Regions from separate parts of the Pseudomonas sp. GW821-FHT10C09 genome, predicted to be linked through region 1. Evidence: predicted binding sites of a transcription regulator. Region 1 holds the regulator's gene; each other region holds the start of a gene.

What was found. The regulator sigma-54, encoded in region 1, starts transcription at its own class of promoters, with help from an activator protein. The targets are predictions, from matches to a motif close to ANTGGCATNNANNTTGCTNT.
Region 2: a site for sigma-54 is predicted at 2,555-2,574, ahead of glnK (P-II family nitrogen regulator). Genes of this name have one in related genera too.
Region 3: a site for sigma-54 is predicted at 2,551-2,570, ahead of AC07N8_RS09280 (flagellar basal body rod protein FlgF). Genes of this name have one in related genera too.

The regions. Positions count from the first base shown of each region.
Region 1 covers NZ_JBWKNG010000010.1:56,008-60,256, forward strand. The annotation lists gene lptC (LPS export ABC transporter periplasmic protein LptC) at 1-364, shown strand, start outside; gene lptA (lipopolysaccharide transport periplasmic protein LptA) at 351-899, shown strand; gene lptB (LPS export ABC transporter ATP-binding protein) at 899-1,624, shown strand; gene AC07N8_RS12170 (RNA polymerase factor sigma-54) at 1,808-3,301, shown strand; gene hpf (ribosome hibernation-promoting factor, HPF/YfiA family) at 3,376-3,684, shown strand; gene ptsN (PTS IIA-like nitrogen regulatory protein PtsN) at 3,697-4,161, shown strand; gene rapZ (RNase adapter RapZ) at 4,164-4,249, shown strand, end outside.
Region 2 covers NZ_JBWKNG010000014.1:122,503-126,751, forward strand. The annotation lists gene AC07N8_RS16425 (secondary thiamine-phosphate synthase enzyme YjbQ) at 1-421, opposite strand, end outside; gene AC07N8_RS16430 (ammonium transporter) at 635-1,972, opposite strand; gene glnK (P-II family nitrogen regulator) at 2,010-2,348, opposite strand; gene AC07N8_RS16440 (accessory factor UbiK family protein) at 2,769-3,029, shown strand; gene AC07N8_RS16445 (BRO-N domain-containing protein) at 3,446-3,973, shown strand; gene AC07N8_RS16450 (HigA family addiction module antitoxin) at 3,970-4,248, opposite strand.
Region 3 covers NZ_JBWKNG010000007.1:177,568-181,816, reverse strand. The annotation lists gene phhA (phenylalanine 4-monooxygenase) at 1-383, opposite strand, end outside; gene AC07N8_RS09285 (sigma-54-dependent transcriptional regulator) at 798-2,360, shown strand; gene AC07N8_RS09280 (flagellar basal body rod protein FlgF) at 2,625-3,365, shown strand; gene flgG (flagellar basal-body rod protein FlgG) at 3,411-4,196, shown strand; gene flgH (flagellar basal body L-ring protein FlgH) at 4,249-4,249, shown strand, end outside.

The DNA.
Region 1 (4,249 bases):
CAAGGTCGAACACCTGAAAGCGTCCGAGGTCACGCTGCTGACCAATCCCGACTTGAACATGTTTCGCGGCACCCAGTTTCCCTGGCACGTCCAGAGCGAACACGGGGAAGTCAATCCGGACGGTACTCAGGTCGAGCTGATCGATTCGGTACGTATCACCCGTTTCGACGAAAAAAACCGCAAGACCCTGATTACCACCACCCGTATGACTGTGTTCCCGCAGCAGCAATATGCGCAGACCGACCAACCCGTTAGAATCGACGGCGCTGGCGGTGTATCGACAGGCAACGGAATGAAAGCGTACTTGAAAGAAAGCAGGATACACCTGCTATCTAACGTAAGAGGACAGTATGAGGCTCGTTAAAACCCTCCCTATTTTGCTCAGTCTGGGCGCAGCACTGGGAAGCGTGAGCGCCTGGGCTCTGCCGAACGATCAAGAGCAGCCAATCCGCATTCAGGCCGACGATGCCCAACTGGACGACAAGAATGGCGTTGCCACCTACAAAGGTGACGTGATCATTACCCAGGGTTCGATGATCGTTAAGGGCAACACCGTGACCATCACGCGTACGCCGGCAGGCGACATCGACGTGGTGACTTCGGTGGGCAACCTCGCCTACTTCGAGCAACTGCAGACCGCTGGCGACACCAAGCCTGTGCAGGGCTGGGGCGTGACCATCCAGTACCACGCCGCGCAAAACCGCGTCGTGCTGATCGACAAGGCAAAAGTTGTCGACAAGGATAACAACACCACCCAGGGCGAGAAAATCGTCTACGACACGGTCAAGAAGCTTGCGAGCGCTGGCCGTGCGACAGGTAACAAGGTCACCGAGGCGCGTCCACGCATCGACATGGTGATCCAGCCGAAGAAGAAAACCGACGAGCAGAAGGCCCAGTAATGGCAACTCTGAAAGCTCAGCATCTGGCCAAGAGCTACAAGAGCCGCCAGGTCGTGCGTGACGTCAGCCTGTCGATCGACAGCGGTCAAATCGTCGGCCTGCTGGGTCCCAACGGCGCCGGCAAGACCACCTGCTTCTACATGATCGTCGGCCTGGTGCAGGCTGATCAGGGCCGCGTACTGATCGACGATCTGGACGTCAGCCACCAGCCCATGCACGGTCGTGCAAAGGCTGGTATCGGCTATCTGCCGCAAGAAGCATCGATCTTCCGCAAACTCTCGGTGGCCGACAACATCATGGCGATCCTCGAGACCCGCAAGGAACTCGACAAGGCCGGGCGTCGCAAAGAGCTGGAAAGCCTGCTGCAGGAATTCCACATCAGCCACATCCGCGACAACCTCGGCATGAGCCTGTCCGGTGGCGAACGCCGCCGCGTGGAGATCGCTCGTGCACTGGCCACCAATCCGAAATTCATCCTGCTCGACGAACCTTTCGCCGGCGTGGACCCGATCTCGGTTGGCGACATCAAGCAGATCATCTACCACCTCAAGGCCAAGGGCATTGGCGTGCTGATCACTGACCACAACGTCCGAGAAACCCTGGATATCTGCGAAACCGCCTACATCGTCAACGATGGCCAGCTGATCGCCGAAGGCGACTCCGCCACTATCCTGGCCAACGACCTGGTTAAAGAAGTTTATCTGGGCCATGAGTTCCGCCTGTAAGCGTTGAGGTGTCTGGCTAGTCGACTGAGCGCTTACGGCGATAAAAATCAACAGGTTTTTATTGTTACAGCGCTCTAGGCAAACACTTCAGTTTCAGGCATATAATTTGCTTATGTTTGGCGCTCCGGCGCCCTGTAGTGGATGGCGCATGTGCGCCGGCGAATAAGGTGTTAAGCCCCTGCCATGAAACCATCGCTAGTCTTGAGAATGGGCCAGCAGCTGACGATGACACCGCAGCTGCAACAGGCCATCCGCCTGCTCCAATTGTCGACCCTGGACCTGCAACAGGAAATCCAGGAGGCCCTGGAGTCCAATCCGATGCTCGAACGCCAGGAAGAAGGCGACGACTTCGACAACGCCGACCCCTTGGCCGACAAAGCCGAACAGCAACCCAATGCCGATGTTTCGGAACCCTCCTACCAGGAAACCGCCCCGACGGTGGACAACCTCGAGGAAGGTGACTGGAACGAGCGCATTCCTAACGAACTGCCCGTCGACACAGCCTGGGAAGACGTCTACCAGACCAGCGCCAGCAGCCTGCCGAGCAACGATGACGACGAATGGGACTTCACCACTCGCACATCGGCCGGCGAGAGCCTGCAAAGCCACCTGCTCTGGCAACTGAACCTGGCACCGATGTCCGACACCGATCGCCTGATCGCCGTGACCCTGATCGACTGCATCAACAATCAGGGCTACCTGGATGAAACCCTCGAGGAGATCCTCGAAGCGTTCGATCCGGAACTGGACATCGAACTGGACGAAATCGAAGCCGTCCTGCACCGCATCCAGCAATTCGAACCGGCCGGCATCGGCGCGCGTAACCTGGGCGAATGCCTGCTGCTGCAATTGCGCCAATTGCCCGTCAAGACACCTTGGCTGACCGAAGCCAAGCGCCTGGTCAGCGACTACATCGATTTGCTCGGCAGTCGTGACTACAGCCAGTTGATGCGCCGCATGAAGCTCAAGGAAGATGAACTGCGCCAGGTTATCGAACTGGTCCAGAGCCTCAACCCGCGCCCCGGCTCGCAGATCGAATCCAGCGAAGCCGAGTATGTCGTCCCCGACGTAATCGTGCGCAAGGATAACGAACGCTGGCTGGTGGAACTGAACCAGGAATCGGTGCCAAGGCTGCGGGTCAACGCCCAATACGCCGGGTTTGTTCGTCGCGCCGACACCAGCGCTGATAACACCTTCATGCGCAATCAGTTGCAAGAGGCCCGCTGGTTCATCAAGAGCCTGCAAAGTCGCAATGAAACCCTGATGAAAGTTGCCACCCAGATCGTCGAGCATCAGCGCGGCTTCCTGGAATACGGCGACGAAGCCATGAAGCCGTTGGTCCTGCATGACATCGCCGAAGCGGTAGGCATGCACGAATCGACGATTTCACGGGTGACCACGCAAAAATTCATGCATACCCCTCGAGGTATTTATGAGCTGAAGTACTTTTTCTCCAGTCACGTCAGCACCTCCGAAGGCGGCGAATGCTCGTCCACGGCGATCCGCGCGATCATCAAAAAACTGGTTGCCGCGGAAAATCAGAAAAAGCCGTTGAGTGACAGCAAGATCGCTGGTTTACTGGAGGCACAAGGCATTCAGGTGGCTCGCCGCACCGTCGCCAAGTACCGCGAATCCTTGGGGATCGCGCCTTCGAGCGAACGCAAGCGGTTGATGTAGAGCCACGCCACAGCGTTCCAGTGGTAGATCATCTGATCTACCGCTTTATGCACTGGCAACGAAGGAGAAGCTGTATGCAAGTCAACATCAGTGGACACCAACTGGAAGTGACCGAACCCCTGCGCACCTACATCGGCGAAAAACTCGAACGATTAGAGCGGCATTTCGACAAGATCACCAACGTGCAGGTCACGATGACGGTCGAGAAGCTGAAGCAGAAAATCGAAGCCACCCTGCATATTCCCGGCAATGAAGTGGTCGCCAACGCGGAACATACCGATATGTACGCGGCGATCGACGCACTGACCGACAAGCTGGATAAACAACTCAAAAAGCATAAGGAAAAGACCCAGAGCCTCCTCCAGGGTGCAACCGGTCGTTAACACTCCCAACCCATGATCCGACTTGAAAACATCCTGACCCCCGGCCGTTCCCTCGTGAACGTGCCGGGCGGCAGTAAAAAGAAAGCCCTCGAACAAATTGCCAACCTGATCGCCCGGGAAGTGCCGGATCTGGAGATGCAAGATGTCTTCGAGGCTTTGATTGCCCGTGAAAAACTCGGCTCGACCGGTTTTGGCAACGGCATCGCCATCCCCCACTGCCGCCTGAAGGGTTGCGAGTCGCCCATCAGCGCCTTGATGCACCTCGACGCCCCTATCGATTTCGACGCCATCGACGGCGCTCCGGTTGACCTGCTGTTCGTATTGCTGGTCCCGCAAGCCGCTACCGATGTGCACCTTGAACTGCTCCGCCAGATCGCCAGCATGCTCGATCGCAAAGAAGTCCGTGATCGTCTGCGCAGCGCCCCGAGCAACGAAGCCTTGTATCAGGTTGTCCTGGACGAGCAAAACGGTCCGTAACCATGCGCTTGATCATCGTCAGTGGCCGTTCCGGCTCAGGTAAAAGTACCGTACTCGATGTTCTCGAGGACAACGGCTACTACTGCAT
Region 2 (4,249 bases), on a different contig from region 1:
CCTCTTCACCGTGCACGGTGGCGAGGACTTTACGGGCACCGCCAAAATCACGGTGCTCGCCCAGATAAACACCTTGCCAGGTCCCCAGCGCCAGTCGGCCTGCCGAGATCGGCAAACTGAGCTGACAGCCAAGCACGCTGGCCTTGAAGTGCGCCGGGAGGTCGTCCAGGCCTTCGTCGTTATGCTCATAGCCGTCTGTTCCTTGTGGGATCAGACGATTGAAAAATCGTTCGAAGTCGCGACGTACCGCCGGATCGGCGTTCTCGTTGATGGTCAACGACGCCGAGGTATGCTGTAGCCACAAATGCAACAGACCGACCCGACACGCCTTGAGTTCAGGCAAGCCGGCGAGTAACTCGTCCGTTACCAGATGAAAGCCCCGGGGCCGCGCCCGCAGGGTAATCAGAGTCTGTTGCCACATACAGTTCTCCGCACGTTCGGGGCGCATTCTAGCGCGCTCTGGGAAAAAACAAAGGCCCTAATATTCCTTCAATCATGTAAGCCATTGGCCGCAGAAAAACGCCCGTCGTAAACGCCCCTGAACGTGTACGAAAAAACCTTTCAGCAGTTCTATCACTGACAAACGCCAGACAAAAAAATGCCCGGCAAGCCGGGCAAGTTTTTTATGCGCGTCTTACAAGTTGTAGCCGCGTTCGTTATGGAGTGCCAGGTCGATGCCGACAGCCTCTTCTTCTTCCGTGATACGCAGGCCCATGACAGCGTCCAGGACCTTGAGAATGATGAAGGTGACGATCGCGGTGTAGATCACCGTGAAGCCCACGCCTTTGCACTGGATCCAGACTTGTGCGGCGATGTCGGTGACGGTGCCGAAGCCACCCAGGGACGGCGCAGCGAACACACCGGTCAGGATCGCGCCGAGGATACCGCCGATACCGTGTACACCGAAGGCGTCCAGGGAATCGTCATAACCAAGTTTGCGTTTCAAGGTGGTGGCGCAGAAGAAGCACACCACGCCCGCTGCCAGGCCGATCACCAGAGCGCCCATCGGGCCCACGGTGCCAGCGGCTGGCGTAATGGCGACCAGGCCGGCGACCACACCCGAAGCAATACCCAGTGCACTTGGTTTGCCGTGAGTCATCCACTCGGCGAACATCCAGCCCAGCGCAGCGGCGGCGGTTGCGATCTGGGTCACCAGCATCGCCATGCCGGCGGTGCCGTTGGCCGCAGCTGCGGAACCGGCGTTGAAGCCGAACCAGCCGACCCACAACATCGCGGCACCCATCAGGGTGTAACCGAGGTTGTGCGGGGCCATTGGGGTGGTCGGGAAGCCTTTGCGCTTGCCCAGCACCAGGCAGGCAATCAGACCGGCCACACCGGCGTTGATGTGCACCACGGTGCCGCCGGCGAAGTCGAGCACGCCCCAGTCCCACAACAGGCCGCCATTACCGGACCAGACCATGTGCGCAATCGGTGCGTAAACCAGGGTGAACCACACGCCCATGAAGATCAGCATGGCGGAGAACTTCATCCGCTCGGCGAAAGCACCGACGATCAACGCAGGAGTAATGATGGCGAAGGTCATCTGGAAGGTGACGAACACCGCCTCAGGGAACAGCGCCGCAGGACCCGTCAGGCTGGCCGGCGTGATGCCGGCGAGGAAGGCCTTGTTCAGGCTTCCGAAGAACGAGTTGAAATTGATGACGCCCTGTTCCATGCCGGTGGTGTCGAACGCGATGCTGTAGCCATAAATGACCCACAGGACGCTGATCAGACCGGTAATGGCGAAGCACTGCATCATCACGGAAAGAATGTTTTTGGACCGAACCATGCCGCCGTAGAACAGCGCGAGGCCGGGAATGGTCATGAACAGCACGAGGGCTGTCGAGGTCATCATCCAGGCGGTGTCGCCGGAATTGAGGACTGGGGCCGCCACTTCGTCTGCCGCCAAGGCCAGGCCGGGCATTACGAGGGACAACAGGGCTCCTAGCCCTGCGAATTTACGCAGAGTCATATTGTTTTCTCCTGGGGCGTTGGGTTTGTGGCGGCTTTTAAATCGCGTCGGTATCGGTTTCGCCGGTACGGATGCGAATCGCCTGTTCCAGATTGACCACGAAGATCTTGCCGTCACCGATCTTGCCGGTGTTGGCTGCCTTGGTTATCGCCTCGATAACCCGGTCCAGATCCTTGTCGTCAATGGCGACATCGATCTTCACCTTGGGCAGAAAATCGACCACGTATTCCGCGCCGCGATACAGCTCGGTGTGACCCTTCTGCCGACCGAAGCCTTTGACTTCAGTAACGGTAATGCCCTGCACGCCGATCTCGGACAGCGACTCGCGCACGTCGTCCAGTTTGAACGGCTTGATGATGGCAGTGACTAGCTTCATGAAAACTCTCTCCCGAATTGGTGGACTTGCCCCAGGAAAACAAACCCGACTCAAGTCTAAGCGCAGTGCCTGGCTTTGTAACGCATCGTCGGCCTTGAATGCCCGTCCGACCCCAGCTAACCACCCCGTACGAAACACTTCCCCCGTTTCGCCTGGCGCACTGCATTCGTCACAGCGACTGCATCAGTGCATGGGTTGATAGTCACTAAGCAGAAAGCTTGCCATCTCGCCAAAAACCTCTGAATTCAATCCCTTGGCCAATACCACGAGCCGGCGTTCTCCATTACCCGCGAACTAACGCACAACAACAGTGCGCTGCCGTCCGTCCGCATGCGCGAAAAGCGTGCGCGGGCTACCCGCCGGAATTGACTATAGACACTGCGTGATACACTGCCCGCCATTGTTTCCAGGACCTTTCCCATGCTCGCGCCCAAAGACTTCCTCGACGCCCTGACGGGCACCGCCTCCCGCCTCTTCAGCGGCGAAACCCCGCTGCCGAAAAGCGAAATCGAAAGCCAGTTCAAGGCGTTGTTGCAGAGCGGCTTCAGCAAGCTCGACCTGGTCAGCCGGGAAGAATTTGATAGTCAGATGGTTGTGCTGGCTCGCACCCGTGCACGGCTGGAAAGCCTTGAGGCCAAAGTTGCGGAACTGGAAGCGAAGCTGACTCCGCCAAGCGAGTAACACGATCGATCCCACGGTGAAACCCAATCCACTGTGGGCCCCCAATCTACTGTGGGAGCGAGCCTGCTCGCGATAAGGTCGGAACGACCTTCCAGCTATTCCGGATTCAGCGCTGATTCAAGGCAGAGTCCTACAACGATCTCATCCGCCGTCCGATAGCGCCGCAAAGCTCCAGTTCCTAAGCTCACCCAATGCTGAATGTTCAGCACTGGGTTTGGCGACCCGGAAGCTTAAGGCGCATTACGACCATCCGATGGCGGGTTTACTTCCGCCACATCGAGTCATGGCGGTTGTGCGTGGGAGATCTTCGGGTCTGCCGGGTTCCTTTTGCTCCGGTTCGCCAACCCGCGTACAGCTGCCACCCAATCGTTTGGCGACGATTGACGGCAGCCCCTTTAGCAAAAGGAGTTGTATCAATGAATAGCAATGACGTTTATCTAATTCCCCACGTCTTCACCCGCCACAAACTCAGCCTCCACGCCCTCCTCCTGGAAAACCAACCCTGGTTCAGCGCCCGCGACCTCGGCCGACTGCTCCGCCTTTTCCTCGACGAACGCGCCGTCCGAAAAATCGACCCCGATCAACACCAGTCCGCGCAAATCCTCATCCATGGCGTCATCGAAGACACCCTGCTGATCAGCGAATCCGGCATCTACGCCCTGCTGGTCTACCACTACTGCCCCGAATACCGGGCCCTGCGCGAATGGCTGACCCACGACGTGGTCCCCGCCCTCAGGGACGCACAGCAACCGACCACAAACGAACGCCCGATTTTGAGCCTGTTGAACTGGCCCGAGATGTCATTGAGTTTGCTGCACTGGAATAACCAGCCGTGGATTCGGTTGCAGGATGTTCCGCACATGCTGGGAGAAGGTGAACGGCCACAGCGTGCGGTCATTGCGCCGTGGTGGAAGCGTGCTTCACAGGTGCTGCAGTCGCTTTAATTACTCAAATCGCTACCACGTCCGATTTCGGCTTTGCGCAGCTCGTAAGTCAATTGCAAGTTCAGCCAGAACTCGGGCGTGGTGTGCAAATGGATGGAGAGCTTCTTCGCAAGACCTGCACTGACACCGACCTGCTGACTCACAACATCGCCTATTTCCGCCTCTGGCTCGTTCAGCAATCGAGCCAAAGCCTCGTTTGCAATATCCAGCGGCTTTAAAAACTCTTCGCTAAGAATTTCACCAGGATGAATCGGGCACATTCCATTCCTTTTCATT
Region 3 (4,249 bases), on a different contig from region 1:
GGGCAGTGGCCAAAGATCTCGTGGAAAATGTCCGGCTCTTGCAGGTAGTCCAGCTCTTCGCGGGTACGAATAAACGTTGCCACTGGAAACTGCTTGTTCGCCAGCAACTCGAAAAACGTCTGGAAGGGGATCAGCGCTGGAACTCGGGCCACTCGCCAACCGGTGGTTTCACCGAGGACTTTGTTGATTTCACCGAGTTGCGGGATGCGGTCGTGGGGCAGACCGAGTTTTTCGATACCGTCCAGGTATTCCTGGCACGCACGGCCCTCGATCACTTTCAGTTGACGAGTGATCAGCGTGTTCCACACCGCATGTTCTTCAGCGGGGTAGTCGATAAAACCTTGCGCATCGGGCTCGCGAGCCACGTACTGCGTCTGCTTCATGCTGCTCTCCTGCGAGGGGATTTCGTTCTTGTTATGTGCTGCTATGGACCTAGAAATACCCCAAGGCGTGCGGCGTTGCAGCAGGTGTGCGGCGCGCTTTGTAGGAAAAATCGGCGTTTTACGTAAAGTTTTCGTTACGGATTGCGGAGAAAGTCGTGTCTGCGGCGATTTCCGGGTTTGAAAAGGTCGATGGGTGTCACATAATCTTGACGACTATCTTCACGTTCGACTGAAAAATTCTGCAGGGCACGTTCAATTGAGCGCTGCGATTCCCTGTGGGAGCGAGCCTGCTCGCGAAAGCAGTGGATCAGTCAATGTTGATGTCGACTGACTCACCGCGTTCGCGAGCAGGCTCGCTCCCACAGGGAATGTGTGCAGGCATTGACCTCATTTATCGTTTTTCGGGCCATTTATATGCGTATCAAAGTCCACTGCCAGAACCGCATCGGCATCCTGCGTGACATTCTCAACTTGCTGGTGGAGTACGGGATCAACGTTGCCCGGGGTGAGGTCGGCGGTGAGCATGGCAATGCGATCTACCTGCATTGTCCGAACCTGATCAACATTCAGTTCCAGGCCCTGCGTCCGAAGTTCGAATCGATTGCCGGGGTGTTTGGCGTCAAGCGGGTAGGGCTGATGCCCAGCGAACGTCGGCACATGGAGCTCAATGCCTTGCTCGGCGCCCTGGAGTTTCCGGTGCTGTCGATCGACATGGGCGGCTCCATCGTCGCGGCTAACCGTGCGGCGGCGCAGTTACTCGGGGTGCGGGTGGATGAGGTGCCGGGGATTCCGCTGTCGCGTTACGCCGAGGATTTTGATTTGCCGGAACTGGTGCGCGCCAACAAGTCGCGAATCAACGGGCTGCGGGTCAAGGTCAAGGGGGATGTGTTCCTGGCTGATATCGCGCCGCTGCAATCGGAACATGACGACAGCGAGGCGATGGCCGGAGCGGTGCTGACGCTGCACCGTGCGGACCGGGTAGGGGAGCGCATCTACAACGTGCGCAAGCAGGAACTGCGCGGGTTCGACAGCATCTTCCAAAGCTCGAAAGTCATGGCCGCGGTGGTGCGCGAAGCCCGGCGCATGGCACCGCTGGATGCGCCGCTATTGATAGAAGGCGAAACCGGCACCGGTAAAGAATTGCTGGCGCGCGCCTGCCACCTCGCCAGCCCGCGCGGGCAGTCGCCGTTGATGGCGCTCAATTGCGCCGGTTTGCCGGAATCGATGGCCGAGACCGAATTGTTCGGCTACGGCCCTGGCGCCTTCGAAGGCGCACGCGCCGAAGGCAAGCTTGGGCTGCTGGAACTGACGGCGGGCGGTACGCTGTTTCTCGATGGCGTGGGCGAAATGAGCCCACGCTTGCAGGTTAAATTGCTGCGCTTTTTGCAGGACGGATGCTTCCGTCGTGTCGGCAGTGATGAAGAGGTTTATCTGGATGTGCGGGTGATCTGCGCCACTCAGGTGGATTTGTCCGAGCTGTGCGCCCGGGGCGAGTTTCGCCAGGATTTGTATCACCGCTTGAACGTGCTGTCGTTGCACATTCCGCCACTGCGTGAGTGCCTCGACGGCTTGACGCCGCTGGTGGAGCACTTCCTCGACCAGGCCAGTCGGCAGATCGGTTGCCCGCTGCCGAAATTGGCCCCGGCCGCGATGGAGCGGCTCAGTCATTACCACTGGCCGGGCAATGTCCGGCAATTGGAGAACGTGCTGTTCCAGGCGGTTTCGCTATGTGAAGGCGGGACGGTCAAGGCCGAACATATTCGTCTGCCGGATTACGGTGTGCGTCAGCCGCTTGGCGATTTCTCGCTGGAGGGCGGGCTGGATGCGATTGTCGGGCGCTTTGAGAAAGCGGTGCTGGAGCGGTTGTACTCCGAGCATCCGAGCAGTCGGCAACTGGGCAAGCGGTTGGGCGTTTCGCATACGACCATTGCCAACAAGTTGCGTGAGTACGATGTCGGCAAAGAGCCCAATGCCTGACGCACGGCGGGTCTTTTGTGGCGAGGGAGCAAGCTCCCTCGCCACAGGTTGCCAAGCGCCAGTCATGAAGGCCGACAGTTGCCACCCACCGGCATGACACCGCCGGTTTTTCGACTTTGACACAATCCCCCATTCCCCTCTGAAACCCCTCAAGTCCTTTGTTTGCCGGGCCCGGCGCCGCCAAAAAAAAGTTGGTCTGTAAATTGCTTATCGCTCATCAGTACAGCGGTGGGCGGCAAACGTCCGGCATGCAGAGGAAAGAGTGTGGACAAGTACCTTTATGTGGCAATGACCGGCGCCAGCCAGAATGCACTGGCGCAGAAGGCTCATGCCAACAACCTGGCAAACATCTCCACCAACGGTTTTCAGAAGGACCTGGAACAGGCCCGTTCGATGCCGGTGTTTGGTGACAGCTTTCCGGCGCGTGCGTTTGCGATGACCGAACGCCCGGCCACCGACTTCTCCCCTGGTTCGCTGGTTGAAACCGGTCGTGATCTCGATGTCGCGGTGCAAGGCAACGGCTGGATCGCCGTGCAGACCCCCGATGGCGCTGAAAGCTATGTGCGCACCGGCAGCCTGAACATCGACGCCCTGGGCGTGCTGCGTGCCGGCAACGGCATGCCGGTGATGGGCAATGGCGGTCCGATCGCCGTGCCGCCCGAGCAGCAGATCGAAGTCGGCGAAGACGGCACCATCAGCATCCGTGCGATGGGCGAAGGCCCGCGTGTGATGGCTGAAGTCGACCGCATCAAACTGGTCAACCCTGACCTGAAGAACATGACCAAGGGCCTGGATGGTTCGATCCACACCAAGGACGGGAAGCCGGCGCAAGCCGACTCCGGCGTCAAACTGGTGTCCGGGTTCCTTGAGTCGAGCAACGTCAATGCCGTGGAAGAAATGACCTCGGTATTGGCTTTGTCGAAGCAGTTCGAGCTGCACATCAAGATGATGAACACCGCCAAAGACGATGACCAGGCCATGGCTCGGGTCTTGCAGATCAGCTAATTATCAGAACGTCGCGCCGTAAAACAGGCGCACGAGGAGAATCGAATGCTTCCGGCTCTATGGGTTGCCAAAACAGGTCTGTCCGCCCAGGACACCAACCTGACCACTATTTCCAACAACCTGGCCAACGTGTCGACCACGGGTTTCAAACGTGACCGCGCCGAGTTCCAGGACTTGCTCTATCAGATCAAACGCCAGCCTGGCGCCCAGTCGACCCAGGACAGCGAACTGCCGTCCGGTCTGCAAGTGGGTACGGGTGTGCGCATCGTCGGCACTCAGAAAAACTTCACCGCCGGCAGCCTGCAAACCACCGAGCAGCCACTTGACCTGGCGGTCGACGGTCGCGGTTTCTTCCAGATCCTGCAGCCGGACGGCACCACGTCGTACACCCGTGACGGTACGTTCCACCTCGACTCCAACGGTCAGATCGTGAATGCCAGCGGCTTCGCCCTGGAGCCGGCCATTGTGATTCCGAACGACGCACAGACCTTCACGGTCGGTCGCGACGGCACCGTGTCCATCACCGTTCCGGGTAACCCGGCCAACCAGGTGATCGGCAATCTGCAAACCGCCGACTTCATCAACCCGGCCGGTCTGCAGGCCGTGGGGAACAACCTGTTCCTGGAAACCGCTGCTTCCGGTGCGCCGCAAGTTGGTACCCCGGGCCTGAACGGTTTCGGCACCACGCTGCAGAACACCCTGGAAACGTCCAACGTCAGCACCGTTGAAGAGATGGTCAACATGATCACCACTCAACGCGCTTACGAGATGAACTCCAAGGTGATCTCCACCGCCGACCAGATGCTCTCGTTCGTAACGCAGAATCTGTAATCAAGTCTATGAGGCGACCATGAGGTCGCCTGCAACACCGTGAGGTAGGGTCA